DNA from 3 places in the Mesorhizobium sp. Mes31 genome. Region 3 is predicted to be linked to each of the others. Evidence: predicted binding sites of a transcription regulator. Region 3 holds the regulator's gene; each other region holds the start of a gene.
The links. Region 3 encodes LexA, which represses DNA repair genes until DNA is damaged. Its sites were predicted from a motif close to TGTTCNNNNTGTGTTCNG; they were not measured.

Region 1 (5,876 bases), on a different contig from region 3:
CCTCGACATCGACGGGCGACAGTTCGGTGTCGCCAAGCGCGAGGTAGAAAGCCCCCTCGGCGGCAATGGTCGGCGCGTCGCGCAGGTAGACCTGCATGAACTGGCTGGGGCGCAGATGCGTCCAGGCCATGCCGGCTCCCTCCAGATAGCGTTCGACCTCCTCATGCATGCGCGTGAAGCGGAACCTCGTCGCGTCGTAGCCGATGTTGGATTCGGCACCGGAGAACTTCACCACATGCGCGACACCGGCCTGCCGGCAGGCATCGACGAAACGGCATTGCGTCTCCGTCATGTCTTCGGCGGCGGTCGAAATCATCAGCACGCGGTCGACACCTTCGAGCGCCGCGCCCAGCGTTTGCGCCCGGCGCATGTCGCCCTCGACCAGTTCGACGCCGGCAAGTCCGCCGAGCCCCACCATGGACGCCCGCTTCGGGTCGCGCACCAGCGCCCTCACCTCATGTTTCTGCCGCGCGAACTCGCGCACGATCGCTTTGCCGTTCAGGCCCGTGGCGCCCGTCACCAGGATCATCGTCTTCTCTCCGTCTGGGATTGAGACGGCCGCCACAGCGGCGACCGCACCTTGAAGACGAAGAGACGAGGGCAAAGGATTCTCCCCAAACAGCTTTTTTGATTGAAACCTCCGCCGTGCCCCCAATCCCCCCGCCGGCGCGTAGCGGTTGACCACCATGCCGCAGGCATAGGCCTTCGAGCCGAGCAGGAGCAGTTTCTGGAAACCGCCCTGCTCGAAGATGCGGCGTCCCGCGCCCAGCACCGCCGGGTTGATGAACAGCTGGAACTCGTCGACCAGCCCGGCCGCGATCAGCCCCGACGCAAAGCCGGCGCCGCCGAAGACGGCCATGTCACCGCCCTCGCCGGCCTTCAGCGCCTCGACTTCGCGCGGCAGGTCGCCGCTGACCACCACCGTGCGCTCCCAGCGCGAGGTTTTCAGCCTGTCGCTTAGCACCACCTTCTGGGCCTCCACGATGCGCTGGGCGAAGGCGTAGAATGGATCGGCCGGATATTTCTTCGCCGCATTGCCCCAATGGCCGAGATAGCCCTCCTCCGCCATCTTGCGGCTGATCAGGATCGTATCGATGCCGGCGAAGACGGTGTTGAAGTCGCGCTTCAGCGCGTCGTCCCAGCTGATGTCGTCGCCCCATTCCCAGAGCTGCCAGGGATGGTCGTCATTGGCGCCGACAAAACCGTCGACCGACATCTGCATCTGCAGGATCAGCTTTTTCATCGTTGTCTCCTTGCTTGTCGGGCTCAAAGGGCAATTGGTTTACTTTTGGAACCATTGACGCAAGGCAAAAATGATGTCAATAGTAAAGTGATTTAAAAATGGAACCATAGAGATGTCGACGCGCGAAAGATCCGGCTGCCCGATCAACCTGTCGCTCGAACTGCTCGGCGACCGCTGGACGCTGCTCATCATCCGCGACCTGGTCTTCGCCGGGAAAAAGCATTTTCGCGAATTCCTGCAGTCCGACGAGGGCATCTCGTCGCGCACGCTGGCCGAACGGCTGCAGACCCTCCAGGACGAAGGCATCCTCACCAGAAGCGACGACCCGACGCATGGGTTGAAGACCGTCTACCGGCTGACCGAGGCCGGCATCGACCTCCTGCCCGTGCTGGCGACGCTCGGCGCTTGGGGCAGCAAGCACCGCAAGGCCGACGACAAACTCTCCCGGATCGCCGACGACCTGGCGGCGGGCGGCGAGGCAGCGCTCGATCGCATGAAAATGGCGTTGCGGACCGAGCATATCGGCCAGGCGACAGGCTGAGGCGCCGCGCCCTGTCTCCCCTCGCAGAAGAAATGAAGCGCCGAGCCCGCGAACGCCGGTCTCACCTGCTTGACAGCGAGCTATCTTTGTTCTCTATTTGTTCCTATTCATAAGCAACTCCGGATATGCGGCCGGTGCGCCGCGAGCGAATGGTCGGCATGGAAACGACAGCCACCATCCTGCATGCCGATCTCGACGCCTTCTATGCCTCGGTCGAGCAGTTGCTCGATCCGTCGCTGCGCGGCAAACCGATCGCGGTGGGCGGCGGCGTCGTGCTCGCGGCCTCCTACGAGGCGCGCGCCTTCGGCGTGCGCGGCGGCATGCCGGGCCGTAAGGCCCGCGAACTCTGCCCGCAACTGATCTTCGTCGGCGGCAATTTCGGCGACTACCAGCGGCTGGGCGACGCGGCGATCAAGGTGCTCGACGATTTCACGCCGCTGGTCGAGCGCATTTCCATCGACGAGGCCTTCGCCGATGTCGCCGGCTGCACGCATCTGTTCGGCTCTCCGCAGGAGATTGCCGCGACCGTCCGGCGCCGCGTCCGCGCCGAACTCGGCCTGCCGATCTCGATTGGCGTGGCGCGTACCAAGCATCTGGCCAAGATCGCCTCGCAGGTGGCCAAGCCCGACGGGCTGGTGGTCGTCGACCCCGGCAGCGAGATCGCCTTCCTCCACGATTTGCCGGTCGGGCTGATGTGGGGCGTCGGACCGGCGACGAGGGCACGGCTGGCCGACATCGGCGTCGAGACCATCGGCCAGCTGGCCAGGACGCACAGCGGCGCGCTGACGCGGCTGCTCGGTCCGGCGGCCGGCGAAAAGCTCGCCGCGCTGTCGTGGAACCGCGACCCGCGAAAGCTGGAGACGAAGCGCCGGGCGCGCTCCGCGGGCGCCCAGTCGGCGCTCGGCCGCAAACCCGCCGTCGCCGACGTCTACGTGCCCACCCTGCTGCATCTGGCCGACCGCGTCGCCAGCCGGCTGCGCGCCAAGGCGCGGCCGGGCCGCACGGTGACGGTGCGCGTGCGCTTCGCCGATCTCAGCGCCGTTACCCGCTCGATCACGCTCGACCAGCCGATCTCGGCGACAGCGATGCTGGCCGAGATCGCCGGCGATCTGGTGCGCGGCGTGCTCGCCGACCACCGCCAGGAGAAAACGATCTCGCTGCTGGCGATCTCGGTGTCGCATCTCGAGGAAAGCGCCGAGCTGCAGCTCGAACTGCCGCTCGGCCTCGCCGACGAGAAGCGCCGGCCCGGCACGCGCAAGGGCCTGGCGCGCTTCGGCGCCGACCGCGCCATCGACAAGATCCGCGAGCGCTTCGGCAAACAGGCGGTCGGCTACGGCACGGTGGCGCTGGAGGCGGCGCGCTCGGTGCCCGACGAGTTCAGGGAACTGGCGGAGAAGGAATTGTGAGCGGAGGAACGCACCAGGAATTCAGGCCGCGACACCCGCCGGCTTTCCCCGGACGAGCCATGGCTGCCGCGAACCGACGTTCCTCGCCATATCTTGTGAAGCGCCACGTCTCCGGCCACGCGCCTCACTATCCATGCCCGACCCTTCACGCCAGCAATGCTTGCCAAATCCCGCCATGCCGCCCATACAGCCTCTCGGGTGGATCGCCCGTCTGGAGAGGTCCGCGTCCTCTTTCATTTCGCTGGGGATACTGTCCGATGTCTGCGACGTCCTACCCTGGGTCAAAGCCGTGAAGCCCGACACCCCGTCACCTTCCCTTGCAAGCCTTGGATGGTCGGATTTTTTCGGCGATCAGCTCGATCCGGATGAGGCGAACCTCGTCCCGGCACGCATTGCCATGGTGCATCGTGACCGCCTGAGCGGCCTGTCTCAGTCAGGGCAAACGGGCCTGACACTGCCACCGCAAGCCAACACCGGCGACTATGCCGTCGGCGACTGGGTGCTGGTCGAACCGCATAGCCATCTGCTGCGCCGCCGCCTGACCCGCAAGACGGTGCTGGAGCGCCGCACCCAGGGCGGCAGGGTGCCGCAGCTTGCCGCGGCCAATGTCGACACGCTGTTCATCGTCACCTCCTGCAACGCCGACTTCAACATCGCCCGGCTCGAACGCTATCTGGCGCTGGCCAACGAGGCTGGAACGACACCGGTGATCCTGCTGACCAAGGCCGATACCGCTGAAGACGCCGAGGCGTACCAGAAGCAGGCGAGCGCGCTGCAGCGCGGATTGCCCGTCGTAACGCTGAATCCGCGCACATCGGATGCCGCGGCCGCGCTGGCCGCCTGGTGCGGCCCGGGACAGACGGTCGCGCTGGTCGGTTCCTCCGGCGTCGGCAAATCGACGCTGGTGAACACGCTGGCAGGATCGGCGCAGCAATTGCCGCAACAGACCGCGGGCATTCGCGAACATGACGCCAAGGGACGCCACACCACCACGGCGCGATCGCTGCACGCCATTGCCGGCGGCGGCTGGGTGATCGACACGCCGGGAATGCGCACGCTGCATGTCAGCGACGTTGCCTATGGCATCGACACGCTGTTCGCCGAAATCACCGAGCTTGCCCCGCTGTGCAAGTTCCGCGACTGCACCCACGTCCATGAACCGGGCTGCGCGGTGCAGGCTGCCCTTAAGGCTGGTACGCTCGATCCCGAGCGCCTCGCCCGCTGGCGAAAACTGTCCGACGAAAACCAGCACAATACGCCGGTCCAGAGCGGGCCTCGCGGCGGCAAGTCTCCCGTCCTGCGAGGGAAGCGGCGTTGAACGGCTGGGGCTGAGATCCGCGCCTGGGCTTCAGAGCCGCACCGTGCCGAAAACCCGATCCCACAGGGCTGACGTCACGCCGAAATTGGCCGTTTCGTCGACATGGTGGTGCACCGCGTGGCGGCGCTTGAGCGTGTACAGATAGCTCGGATGGGTGGGATGCCAGTGATGGATCATGTGGTGGATGCTGATGTACCAGAGGTAGCCCAGCATCAGCCCGCAACTCACTGCGCTCGCGGTAGCGAAATCCGACACCATCCATACCGGGAAAAACGCCACCAGCGCATGCACCCCCAGGCTGAGCCAGGTCGGCGTCCCCACCGAACTGCGTTCCTCGACATGGTGCCGGTCATGCAAGTCCCTGATGTAGGGAATGTGATGAAGGACGAACCTGTGCAGGACGTACTCGATCAACGTCCACAGGCCAAGACAGGCGAGGACCGTGCCCATCCAGCCCGGCGCACTCTCTTCACCGGCCTCGATCAGCCCGGCCACCGCCAGCACGGCGATCACCAGCGGATAGACCACGAAGTCGCTGTAGTAGCCAATAAGACCGAGTTGCATCCGAGACGCCTCACCTAGCTTTCGGTGCCGCCAACAGAAGATGGCATCAGATTGCCAGCCTGGCGGCTGAGGAGCAATGCAGGTGCACCTGACATAGCATCGCAGTCACCCGGCGCAAGCCCACGCCAAAGGATTTGAGGGGACAGTCGGCGCTGTGAGGGCTGGATCGTAACGTTATCCGGCAAACCGCGCCGGCGTCCACGCCCCGCCCCCCACATTCGAATCCACCGCCGCCGCGACGAACTTCACGCCGCGCGCGCCGTCGACGACATCGGGCACCTGCGCCGCGCGAGCCGGATCGACCACGCCGCCCGAGCGATGGGCGCGGATGATGTCGGCGGCGTCGCGGTAGAAATTGGCGAAGGCCTCGATATAGCCCTCGGGGTGCGCCGCCGGCATGCGCGACACGCGCCGGCTTTCCTCAGTCGAGCCATGGCCGCCGCGCACCAGCGTGCCGGTTTCCTCGCCATAGCGGGAGAAGCGCAGTTCCTCCGGCCGCGCGCCCGACCATTCGAGCCCTGCCTTGTCGCCATAGATGCGCACCGAGAGATCGTTGTAGTGGCCGGGCGAAGTCTGGCTGGCCAGGATCGTGCCGCGTGCCCCGCCCGTCCAGCGCATCATCACATGCGCGTTATCGTCGAGCCGGCGTCCCGGCACGGCGGTGAACAGGTCGGCCGATACCGCCTCGGCCTCGCAGCCCGAGATGAAGCTCGCCAGGTTGAAGGCATGCACGCCGATATCGGCCAGCACCGCCGACTGCCCTGCCCTTGCCGGATCGGTGCGCCATTCCGCCTGCTTCTGGCC
Region 2 (5,876 bases), on a different contig from region 3:
GCGGTAGCGTTTGCCGTTGTCGCCGCCCGCTGCGGCAAGCGCCGCAAAGGAGTCGCGCAGGAACCTGGTGTTGCGGTCGTAAAGCACTTGCAGCGCCGTGACGGCTTTTTCGGCGCTGTTGAAGCTTTGCCGGCCAAAAGGCTCCGGCATGACGACAGATTCGATGGCTTGAGGGTAGATTCGCTTTTCCATGTCTCAATATAGAGACTTGGACGACATGTTGGGAGGGGTTACGCGACTGAAGGCGGCCAGAGCGTCGTTTTTCTTCAACCGCGCCGCAGGCTGACCAGAAGCACGAAGCCGACGCCGGTCTTCTTCAGGGCCGGTGCGTCGATCGTCGACCCGGCATCGGCACGCATCATCGGCACGGCCAGGACCGGAGCGGCCAGAACCATCAGGATAAGCGCCGCCCGCGGCAGAAGCCGAAGGGTCTTGAGAGCGTTGGCGGCGATGCGGTTCATGGTGTTCTGCTTTTCTTTTCGAGATCTTGGTTCTTTGGCTCAGTTGCGAAGGTGGGTGGGGCAGCCGAGGCGGCAGGTTCTGGAGCTTGCTTCGTCCCAGGCGCGGGTCGGACGACCGGCCTCGGCGACGAGGATGGCGAAAAACATTCCAAACAGGCTCATGAGCAGGCAGACGATGGTGAAGCGGCGGGCAAGCATTGGGTCGTGTCTCCTTCAACACGCAGGAGCATGCCCGAGCGCGACTGAACCGGCTCTGATGCCGGCGTTCATCTGCGGTTCAAATTGGTTGACGGTGTTTTGAAGGCGCCGGCGTCGGCCCCGACGGGCGCCGGTACGAGAGCGGCCGAAGCGGCGTGTCGCGCCTCGACAAACGAAAACGGGGCCCGCCGGGGCCCCGTCGTCATCTCGCAAGCATGCGGTAGATCAGAGTTTGTGCCAGGTCTGGCTCTTGCAGATCAGCCCGCCGAGCACGCAGCCGCTCATCTTGAGCGAGGTGCCGGAGACCGACGCCTTGCCCGAATAGGTCTTGTCGTTTTCCGGGTCCGTTATGGTGCCGGTATACTTGTTGTCACCGGCCACCTTGAACGAGCCGATGTTCTTGCCGGCATATTTACCCGACTTCAGCGTGATGGAAAACGTGTCGCCGCCGCCCGTGATGGCGGCCGTTGAGCCGGCCTGGGTCTTCCAGTTGCCTTCGATCGGATCGGCCCACGCCGCACCCGCCATGATCAACGTGGCCGCAAGGGCCAGGCTCACTTTTCGAAACATGCTCTTCCTCCCTTTGGATATCCGGCCGGATGCTCCGCCTCGCCGGTCTGCCGTTTACGCAAACGTAAGTTAATCCAGCTCCCGGCAAAACAAAAGCGGTGCCGCTGCGGAAGACTTCGGGATTTTAAAGACGTCTGAATACGCCCCGTCGGCGGGAAACTGAAACGATCGGCGCATTGCCTTTGTCTCTCGTGGTTAGCGGAGTGTTGAAGGCCGCCGCTAAAATTTTCGTCAAATTTGGCGCAAACGGGCTGAGTTGCTGGCTTCGTATCCTTAACGAATTTCCGCGTTTACCTCTTGTTTTAGCTTTGTTTTCCTCAAATTAAGCACGCCATTTAACGACGGATTCAAGCCTGCACGGCATTCTCGAAAGCATCGAAAGAGCGGCCCGGCAAGACAAACGGAGGCAGCTCTCGGGAGCCAGACAGGGCCAGAACAGGGGATTGAAAATGGCACGTTTTGAAATGCTTGAAGCCGGCTTCGGCGCCATGGGGGCAACTGCCCAGGCCGACATTCTTTTTGAGCTGGGAATGATGTATGCGACCGGCCGCGATTGCGAGACCGATGTCGTCGCCGCCCACAAATGGTTCAACATTGCCGCCATCAAGGGTTCGGCCCGCGCGGCGGAATTGCGCTCGGAACTGTCGGCCGCCATGTCGAAGGTGGAGATCGCCAAGGCGCTGCGCGAAGCCCGCGAATGGATGACCATGCACTGAGATCCGCCCACAGACCTATCGAAGACAGGGAAGCTCCGGGATCAAGACCGCACAGACGGCCAGACCCGGCGGAATAGAAGGCCGCGCAAGACGGTCGACGACGTTAAGAAAAAGAACGCGGCAGGCCTGCCAGGCCGAGCCGTGCGACACGGGGAAGGCGAGCGGGATTTTCTGGCGCGGGGGCGCTTGGAAATTGCTCGACGGGCAAAAGAGCCATGACCAGCCGGAACAAGGTTGGCATGGTTTTTTTGGCGTGGATGAGATCATGCAGGCCCAATCGAGTGCCGCCAATGCGCCTAGACAGGCCCAACGAAGGATGAAATTGTCCCGCCTCTCTGGAAGAAGCGCGGCCGGGGCGGCCGCGCGTGAGTGGAGGAGTTCTATTATCATGAAAAAAATGAGTATTTTGAGCGCGGCCGTTTTTGGCCTGATGATGAGTGCGCCGGTCGCATTCGCCGACGACATCACCGTTTCGGTGGTCGGCCCGATGACCGGCCAGCTCGCCACCATCGGCGACCAGTTCAAGCAGGGAGCGCAAGCCGCCGCCGACGCCATCAACGCCGCCGGCGGCGTCAATGGCAGCAAGATCAAGCTCGACATCCAGGATGACCAGTGCGACCCGAAGCAGGCGGTCTCGGTCGCCAATCGCATCGTCGCCGACGGCACCAAATTCGTCGACGGTCATGCCTGCTCGGGTTCGAGCATCCCGGCCTCCGCTGTCTATGCCGAAGCCGGCGCCCTGATGATGAGCCCGGCCTCTTCGAACCCGGTGCTGACCGACGCTGCGGCCAAGGCCGGCTGGCCGACGATCATGCGCCTCTATACGCGTGACGATGCGCAGGGCGCCTTCATCGGCCCGTGGATCGCCAAGAAGTATGCCGGCAAGAACGTCGTCGTCCTGCACGACAAGAGCGCCTACGGACAGGGCGTGGCTGACGCCGTCAAGGCAACCATGAATGCCGGCGGCCTCAAGGAGGTGGACTACGAAGGCATCAATGCTGGCGAGAAGGACTACTCGGCACTCGTCACCAAGCTGAAGGAACTGAAGGCCGACGTCGTTTATTTCGGCGGCTACCATCCTGAAGCCGGTCTGATCCTGCGCCAGTCGGCAGAGCAGAACGTCAAGTTCCAGCTGATCATGCCGGATTCGATCGCCTCGCCGGAATTCTGGCAGGTTGCCGGCCCGGCCGGCGAAGGCACCATGTTCGTATTCCCGTCGGATCCGCAGGCAAAGCCAGAAGCCAAGGCGGCGGTCGAGAAGATCAAGGCGGGCGGCTTCGTGCCGGAAGGCTTCACGCTGTTCTCCTATGCCGTGATCCAGGCTTTCGCCGAGGGCATCAAGCGCGCCGGCAGCGACGACCCGGCCAAGGTTGCCGAAGCGTTGAAGAACGGCACACCGATCAGCACCGTTGTCGGTGATGTCACCTTCGACGAGAAGGGCGATCTCAAGAATGCCAGCTACGACATCAACCAGTGGCACGACGGCAAATACGCGCCGATCGCGCAGTAATCGCTGACGTCGCTCCGGCGACCAGATAACCAATGAAATGGCCGGGCTCGTCCCGGCCATTTGTCATTCAAGAGATTGTGGCTGATGCAAGCGCGGTTGGCGGTGTTAACCGCTTGCCCGACAAGGCGGAGCCAAAACCCATGTGACGGGTTTTACATCCATGGGAGATCGCCCACATTCCAGCCTTGGTCATGGCGAACGCCCTTGGCCTTGTCCTTGGCAATCCAGCACAGTTTGCCAATGCGGCGCCGCGAACACGCTTAGGATGAATCGCCCCTCCCGCCATTCCCGATAAGTTTTATCGCAATTTAACTAATGTAGTCCACTCTACTGGAAGGCATTCTACCGACCGCGGGAGGATTGGAATGACTGAGCTTATTGACGACGAGGATGTGCTTCCCAAGATCAGCCCAACCGCCCGCTGGCGCGCAATGGCTTTGACGGCAATGCAGTTTGCACCACCGGCCATCTCGATAGGATGTGCCATCCTGGCTGGTTACTTCATGTATAGAGGCGCCAACCAAAAACCCCCCGCGGACGTCGCGGCGCTGGCCGTGTCCATACTACGATCAGGTGATGCCTCCCCCGAAATGAGAGATTGGGCAGCGGAGGCTCTGGGAATACAGACCGACATTCGAATGCCGGCCAAATTTGTCCAGCAATGACAGGTCGGGTTTCGTATTCAGGACTATTGCTCGTATTGACGCTTTTGCGCGTCTGTTCGGGAACTGCGCCTGAAGGTCCGTCTGGCCGGGTTCGCCCCGGCCATTCTTGCTTCCGATCCGTTGTCCGCTTCCGAACTGTCAGGTCGCAGCAGTGGTCGAAGCGCTCTGTTCCTCGACGAATCGCACCAGCACTGTCCCGTCGGTAACCTGTGCTCCCTCGGCCGCGATGTCGGCGATCACTCCGTCATGCGGCGCGGCGATGGTGTGTTCCATCTTCATCGCCTCGAGGATCAGCAGCGGTTGGCCCTTGGTCACGGCATCGCCCCGTGCCGCACGCACCAGCTTGACCAGCCCCGGCATCGGCGCACGCAGGCTGCCGGTGGCGCCAGCCGCCTCATCGGCTCTCGCCAACGGGTCCGTGACTGTGAAAGTATAGCCGACGGCGCCTTCGAACACGGTGACGTGGCCTGGCCAGACGGCGAGGCGAGGGACGGCGCGAAAGTCATGCGAATTGGTGCTGTCATAGGGTGCATCGAGCGCCACCTGGAACCGCCCATCCGGCCGCACCGAAACCCGCGCCACGATATCCTCTTCGCCGAACTTCAGCCGTGTGCGCCGCGCCACGCTGTGGAAATGTGCATAGCCCGCGAGCGAAGACCATGGCTCGCTGGACAGCGGCAGTGCTCCCGCGCCAGAGGCCGCAAGGGCGGCCGCCGCGATGGTTTCGCCGCTCGGCGGCGCGACCTCGGTCAGCGCCGGCTGGTGCCTGGCGATCAGGCCAGTGTCGACATCGCCCGCCGCGAAGTCTGGATCCGCGGCAAGAGCGGCGAGAAAGGCAGTGTTGACGGTCGAGCCGGCGATCTCGGTTTGCGACAGCGCCGCGCCGAGCGCTTTCAGTGCCGCCTGCCTGTCTTTTGCGTGGACGACCAGCTTGGCGATCATCGGGTCATAATAGGGCGAGATGGCATCGCCGGCCCGCACGCCGGTCTCGATGCGCATGCGGGCACCTTCAAGTGCTGCGTCCGGAAATTTCAGATGGTGCAGCGTGCCGGTCGCGGGCAGGAAGCCCTTTGCCGCATCCTCGGCATAGATGCGCGCCTCGAAGGCATGGCCGGCGAGCACGATCTCGCTTTGCGTCCTCGGTAGTTTCTCACCTGACGCGACCTTGAGCTGCCACTCGACCAGATCGGTGCCTGTGACCATTTCGGTAACGGGGTGCTCGACCTGCAGGCGGGTGTTCATTTCCATGAACCAGAAGCGGTCGGCTTTCAGGCCCTGCGAGGCATCGACGATGAACTCGACGGTGCCGGCGCCCGAATAGCCGATCGCCTTGGCGGCCTTTACCGCCGCCTCCGTCATCGCCTTGCGCAGCGCGTCCGTCATGCCGGGGGCGGGAGCCTCCTCGATCACCTTCTGGTGGCGGCGCTGCGCCGAGCAGTCGCGCTCATAGAGGTGAACCGCATTGCCGAAATTATCGCCGAACACCTGCACTTCGATGTGCCGCGGCTTGTCGACATATTTTTCGACCAGCACGCGGTCGTCGCCGAAGGCGGCCTTTGCCTCGCGTCGCGCGCCAGACAGCGCCTCGGAAAACTCATCGGGATGCTCGACCCGCCGCATACCCTTGCCGCCGCCGCCGGCGCGCGCCTTGATCAGCACGGGATAACCGATCTCGCGTGCCTTGGAGGCAAGCAGCACGATCTCCTGCGCCTCGCCATGATAGCCCGGCACCACTGGCACACCGGCTTTTTCCATC
Region 3 (5,876 bases):
GGAAGGCTTTCATATATAATCCGAGCGTGCAGTCGTGGATGAGCAATGATGTTGGATGAAGGACACTCGAAGACGGAAGCGGCCTACAGGCTGCTACGTCGCGATATCCTCACGACCCGCCTGAGGCCCGGCGCGCCGCTCAAGCTCAGCACGCTGCGCAATGGCTATGGCATTGGCTGGACACCGTTGCGCGAAGCGCTGTCGCGACTGGAGGCCGAGCGCCTGGTGACTTCCATCAGCAATCGCGGCTTCGCCGTCGCTCCGGTCTCTCGCACCGAACTGGAAGATCTGTCACGCGCCAGGTTGGTGATTGAGCTGCCTCTGCTCCAGGAATCGATCGAGAAAGGCGGCCAAGAATGGGAAGATGCCGTCGTCACGGCCCACTACCGGCTGTCACGCTGCAAGACCGCGGTTGATGACCCTTCCGACGAAGTGGTCGACGAATGGGACGAAAAGCACGAGGCTTTCCACGCGGCGTTGCTCAGCGCGGCAACATCCCCCTGGCTGCTCAACTTCCAGTCCACCATCGCGGATCAATTGCGTCGCCATCACCGCTTCCTGGGCCTGGCGCCAACGTTGCGGGCGGCCACCGGCCTGCTGCATGGCTATGAGGAGGCCATGGAGGCGTTGCGCCAGGCCGTCGCGATCCAACATCACACCGCGCTCATGGAAGCTGCGCTGGATCGTGACATCGAACGCGCGAAAGCGCTGATGACCGCCCATATCGGTTATACGTTGCATGTCTATATCCATGCCGGCGACGACAGCACAAACACGCGGTAAGGTCGGCGAACCAAGGCAAAGCCAGCATTGGCATTTCTCGGGCAAGAGTTGGCGTTTTGGCTTCGTTTCGTTCACGGCGCGTGAACGATCGATGAAAGCGGGAAAGCCGCTTTTCGATGCCTGTCGGCGGCTGATGCCAAGCCTCGGCGCAGGCTGGTCCACAGGCCGTTAACCATAACAATTTCAACGCGTGCCAGTGCACGGCGGCGGCGGGCGGCCGGGGATCACGGCCCGCTGCGGAGCGCCAAATAATTTCAGCCGTCTTAACAAATTCACTAAACTTTAAACGGTTGCGGAACACAACTGGAACAGATAGTGTTTGTTCTGGGTTTGTTTTTCGATTCTGGTTCAAACCTTCGTTCAATGCCTTGGGGGCCGCCATGCTGACGCGCAAGCAACATGAACTGCTGATGTTCATCCATGAACGCCTCAAGGAAAGCGGCATTCCGCCCTCCTTCGACGAGATGAAGGAAGCGCTCGATCTCGCCTCAAAATCCGGAATTCATCGACTGATCACGGCGCTTGAGGAACGCGGCTTTATTCGCCGGCTACCGAACCGGGCGCGCGCTCTGGAAGTGTTGCGGCTGCCGGATTCGATCGCACCCGGCCTCAACGCGGCGCGCAAATTCTCGCCAAGCGTCATCCAGGGCAGCCTCGGTCAAGGCGGCGGCCTTGGCCGGCAGATCAAGCCGGCGTCTTCGCGCATGCCATCGGCCGGCAATGACGACGACGTGGTCTCCGCGGTGTCGATCCCGGTGATGGGTCGCATCGCCGCCGGCGTGCCGATCGACGCCATCCAGCACCAGACACATTCGATCTCCGTGCCGCCGGACATGATCATGGGTGGCGAGCACTATGCGCTGGAGGTCAAGGGCGATTCGATGATCGAGGCTGGCATCTTCGACGGCGATACGGTCATCATCCGCAATGCCGATACCGCAAGTCCGGGCGAGATTATCGTGGCACTGGTGGACGACGAGGAGGCGACGCTGAAGCGGTTTCGCCGCAAGGGTGCCTCGATTGCCCTCGAAGCCGCCAATCCGGCCTATGAAACACGCATTTTCGGACCAGACAGGGTCAAGGTGCAAGGCAAGCTCGTCGGGCTGATCAGGCGCTACTGATCAGGGCTGGTAACCGGCTTTTCAGGTTTGCGATAGGGTGGCAGGCCCCTCGCCTCGCGCGAAAATTTGCGCTGGGTGTGCCAGGGTCGATATGGCCTGTTTACAGCGAAGCTGACCGTTGCCGGCATGATTGCCGATCGGCGGTCGAAGAAGACGGCCGCACTGCCTTTGCGGGCGAGTTGCCGCTTGGTGATGACCAGAACCAGCGGATTGTGACAGGGATCATAGGCTGTCGCGTCATTGATGACGATCAACTCCGCGAAGCCGCAGGCCTTCCATGCATCCTTGCGGTCCTCGACTTGCGCAATGATCGCACCTGAAGGGTGCCTGGCGAGACATACGCCGGCGGTGCAGTAGAAGGGCGCTCCCGGTGGCAGTTCGGCGGAATCGGCGATGTCGAATTGTCCGTCTCCCTCGTCGAACACCTCCGGCACGACGATGGTTTCGGATGCCAGCGCGCGTTTCCAGTTGTCGACGGTGAATTCGTTCGGACGCGCCCGGCTGACCGCGAGTTCGCCGCCGCCGATCGGCAGCGCCACCAGCCTCGCGTCCTCCGAGATCAGCACATCAGGCGCGCGCGTATCCGAGACGGTCAACAGGCTGGCAAGCGCGAATGGCAGTGCCAAGAGCCTCAGCCATGTCGTCGCCATCGTCGCAATGATCAGGGCAATCGCCACCAACAGCACGGATTGCTCTGAAATCAACCCGACGGCATCGATCGGCGAGCGTTCCGAGATCCACGCGGACAAGGCGATCATCGCGGTCAGGCCTTTGCCCATCACATAGAGGAAGGGACCGTCGACGCCGAACGGCATCGCCAGCGCGCTGAGGACGGCGAAAGGCATCACAACCAGCGAGACGATCGGCATGATGGCCAGATTGGCGAACAAGCTGAGCGGCGACACGCGCTGGAAATGCCAGATGGCGAACAGCGCCGTCGCGCTGCCGGCGATGATGGAGGTCATGGCAAGGCCACCCATCGCCAGCAGGAATTTTCGCGTCAGGAAACTGGGCAACGACCGCTTCGGCGGCGGCGGTCTCGTTTTTCCCGCACGGTGATCCGACCAGCCGGCATAGGTACCGACCAGCGCCGCGGTCGCGGCGAACGACATCTGGAAGCTTGGGCCGACCACCTCATGCGGCGACACCACGATGACGGCGATCGCCGAGATCGCCAGATTTCGCATGGTCAGTGCCGCGCGATCGAACAGCACGGCAACCAGCATCACCGCCAGCATGATGAAGCTGCGCTCGGCGGCAACGACGACGCCCGAGATGATGAGATAGGCCGCAATCGAGAAAAGTGCTGCGGCTGCCGCGTATTTCTTGACCGGCCGGCGCGCGGAAAAATCTGGAAACAGAGCGAAGGCGCCGCGCAGCAGACCCATGATGGTGCCGGCGACCAGCGCCATATGCAGTCCGGAAATGGAAATGATGTGATAGATGCCGGTCCGCCGCATCGCTTCGTTGATTTCATCGGGAATGCCGGCGCGCACGCCGACGATCAGCGCGGCGGCGATCTCGCCTTCGGCGCCACCGATGCTGCCCCTGATATGGTCTGCAATGGCTTCGCGGGCATTTTCCACCGCCGAGGAAAGACGGGCGGCCAGCGGCATATCATCGTCATCTGCCGCGACGATCTTTGGATTGCCAAGGAAGAAGCCGCTGCCGCCTATGCCGGAGAAGTAGCTGTCGAAAGAAAAGTCGTAGCTGTTCGGGCGCACCGGGCCGGTCGGCGGCAACAGCTTGGCATAACCCGATATCAGCGAGCCGGCGGTCACTTCGGCCGGTATCTTGCGTGCCGAAAGCCGAACGCGTTCCGGCATATAGCGCAATTTCGGCCGGGCGGTCGACGTCACGTCGATGGTCACCCGGATACGGCCGCTCTCCATCTGGTCGAGCGAGACGACGCGGCCTGTCACTTGCGTCGAGATCTCCGAGCCCAGCATCTGAGTTCCGGCGCGCCACGTCTCGACCTTGCCTGCAAGAAAGCCCAGCGCGCACAACAATGCAGCCATGAAGCACAGATGGGTTTTCGGCCAGGGACGCGAGACAAGCGCACAGAGCCCCGCGAGGGCGACGACCGCGACGAGTTTTGCAAAGTCAGGCTCCATCGCCAGAGAAAAGTAGCCGATCGCTCCGCCAGCCAAGCAGACCGGCACCAGCAGGAAGGCAATGCCTCGGTCAAGTTCGAGGCCCGCCGCCGTGGCCACGCTATGGCGCAGGCGAGGCAGCGAAACCCGACGGAATTGCCGGTGCAGACGCACGATCGCGCCGGCCTCGGCAACCGGAACGGGGGTGGAGACATCCGCCTGTAACGGTTGGTCCCCGGGGCTCGGCACGGGGGGCAATGGCGACCGCAGCGAGGCCGGCGGAGGCGTCGCAAACAGGGACCGTTCGCTGACGCCAATGGCGGCGTCCTCGTCCTGATCCGAGCCCCAGCCTCGTCCAGCCATCGGGTCTGCCCCTTGCGCCCTCGACACCCTATGCTACATGAACGCGCAACGCGCGAAAGTCCGCGCATCCACACCTGCTTCAGCCGTTTCCCGAGAGTTCCATGCCCGACAAGGTCGTCACCCGTTTTGCCCCCTCGCCCACTGGCTTCCTGCACATCGGCGGAGCCCGCACGGCGCTGTTCAACTGGCTGTATGCAAAGCACACCAGCGGCATCATGCTGCTCCGCATCGAGGACACCGACAGGGAGCGTTCGACCGATGCTGCGACGGCGGCCATTCTCGACGGGCTTTCCTGGCTCGGTCTGACCTGGGACGGCGAGCCGGTGTCGCAGTTCGAGCGCGCGCCGCGCCACCGCGAGGTGGCTGAAGAACTCGTGCGCATGGGCAAGGCCTATTACAGCTACGAGACACCTGCCGAGTTGGAGGCGATGCGCGAGGCAGCACGCGCCAAGGGCCTGCCGCCGCGCTACAATGGCCAGTGGCGCGACCGCGCCCCTACCGAGGCGCCTGCAGGCGTCAAGGGCGCAATCCGCATCAAGGCGCCGACCGAAGGCGAGACCGTGGTGCACGACCGCGTGCAGGGCGAGGTGCGCTTTCCCAACAAGGATCTCGACGATTTCATCATCCTGCGCTCGGACGGCAATCCGACCTACATGCACGCCGTCGTCGTCGACGACCACGACATGGGTGTCACGCACATCATCCGTGGCGACGATCACCTGACCAACGCCGCCCGCCAGACCGTCATCTATCGCGCCATGGGCTGGGACGTGCCGTCGATGTCGCACATTCCGCTCATCCACGGCGCCGATGGCGCCAAGCTGTCGAAGCGGCACGGCGCGCTCGGCGTCGAGGCCTATCGCGCCATGGGCTATCTGCCGGAGGCGCTGCTCAATTACCTGGCGCGCCTCGGATGGAGCCATGGTGACGACGAGATCATGTCGATCAAGGACATGATTTCCTGGTTCGACATCGGCGACGTCAACAAGGGCGCGGCCCGCTTCGATTTCGCCAAGCTGGAGGCATTGAACGGTGTCCATATGCGGCGCATGAGCGATGCCGAGCTGTTCGACATCTTCATCGCCACCTTGCCCTACCTCGAGGGTGGCCCGGCCATGGCGGCGCGCCTCGACGACAGGAGCAAAGCCCAGTTGCTGGCAGCACTTCCAGGCTTGAAGGAGCGCGCCAAGACGCTGGTCGAGCTTGTCGATGGCGCCGCCTTCCTGTTTGCCACCCGACCACTGCCGATCGACGACAAGGCGGCACTTTTGCTCAATGACGATGCCCGCAAGATCTTGCACGGCGCCCACGAAGCCTTGAGCGCTGTTTCAGGCGACTGGACGGCCGTGGCGGCGGAGGCAGCGATCCGCGGCTATGCGCAGGCCGGCGGCCATAAGCTCGGTGCCGTGGCCCAGCCCTTGCGCGCCGCGCTGACCGGCAAAAGCACCTCGCCGGGCGTGTTCGACGTGCTTGCGGTGCTGGGGCGCGAGGAAAGTCTGGCGCGCATAGCCGATCA

Region 1: a site for LexA is predicted at 1,872-1,889, ahead of dinB (DNA polymerase IV). Genes of this name have one in related genera too.
Region 2: a site for LexA is predicted at 1,528-1,545, ahead of NR193_RS03890 (sel1 repeat family protein). Genes of this name have one in related genera too.

Annotation. Positions count from the first base shown of each region.
Region 1 is NZ_JALJRL010000024.1:53,301-59,176, forward strand. Features, by position in the region: gene NR193_RS29000 (dihydrofolate reductase family protein) at 1-1,243, opposite strand, end outside; gene NR193_RS29005 (helix-turn-helix domain-containing protein) at 1,356-1,784, shown strand; gene dinB (DNA polymerase IV) at 1,943-3,190, shown strand; gene rsgA (ribosome small subunit-dependent GTPase A) at 3,480-4,508, shown strand; gene NR193_RS29020 (sterol desaturase family protein) at 4,539-5,072, opposite strand; gene NR193_RS29025 (Gfo/Idh/MocA family protein) at 5,247-5,876, opposite strand, start outside.
Region 2 is NZ_JALJRL010000002.1:262,531-268,406, forward strand. Features, by position in the region: gene NR193_RS03870 (AMP nucleosidase) at 1-192, opposite strand, end outside; gene NR193_RS03875 (hypothetical protein) at 267-461, opposite strand; gene NR193_RS03880 (hypothetical protein) at 501-659, opposite strand; gene NR193_RS03885 (DUF2147 domain-containing protein) at 885-1,229, opposite strand; gene NR193_RS03890 (sel1 repeat family protein) at 1,679-1,945, shown strand; gene NR193_RS03895 (ABC transporter substrate-binding protein) at 2,334-3,455, shown strand; gene NR193_RS03900 (hypothetical protein) at 3,821-4,120, shown strand; gene NR193_RS03905 (acetyl/propionyl/methylcrotonyl-CoA carboxylase subunit alpha) at 4,259-5,876, opposite strand, start outside.
Region 3 is NZ_JALJRL010000013.1:51,922-57,797, reverse strand. Features, by position in the region: gene NR193_RS21800 (GntR family transcriptional regulator) at 46-783, shown strand; gene lexA (transcriptional repressor LexA) at 1,164-1,904, shown strand; gene NR193_RS21790 (ComEC/Rec2 family competence protein) at 1,898-4,360, opposite strand; gene gltX (glutamate--tRNA ligase) at 4,462-5,876, shown strand, end outside.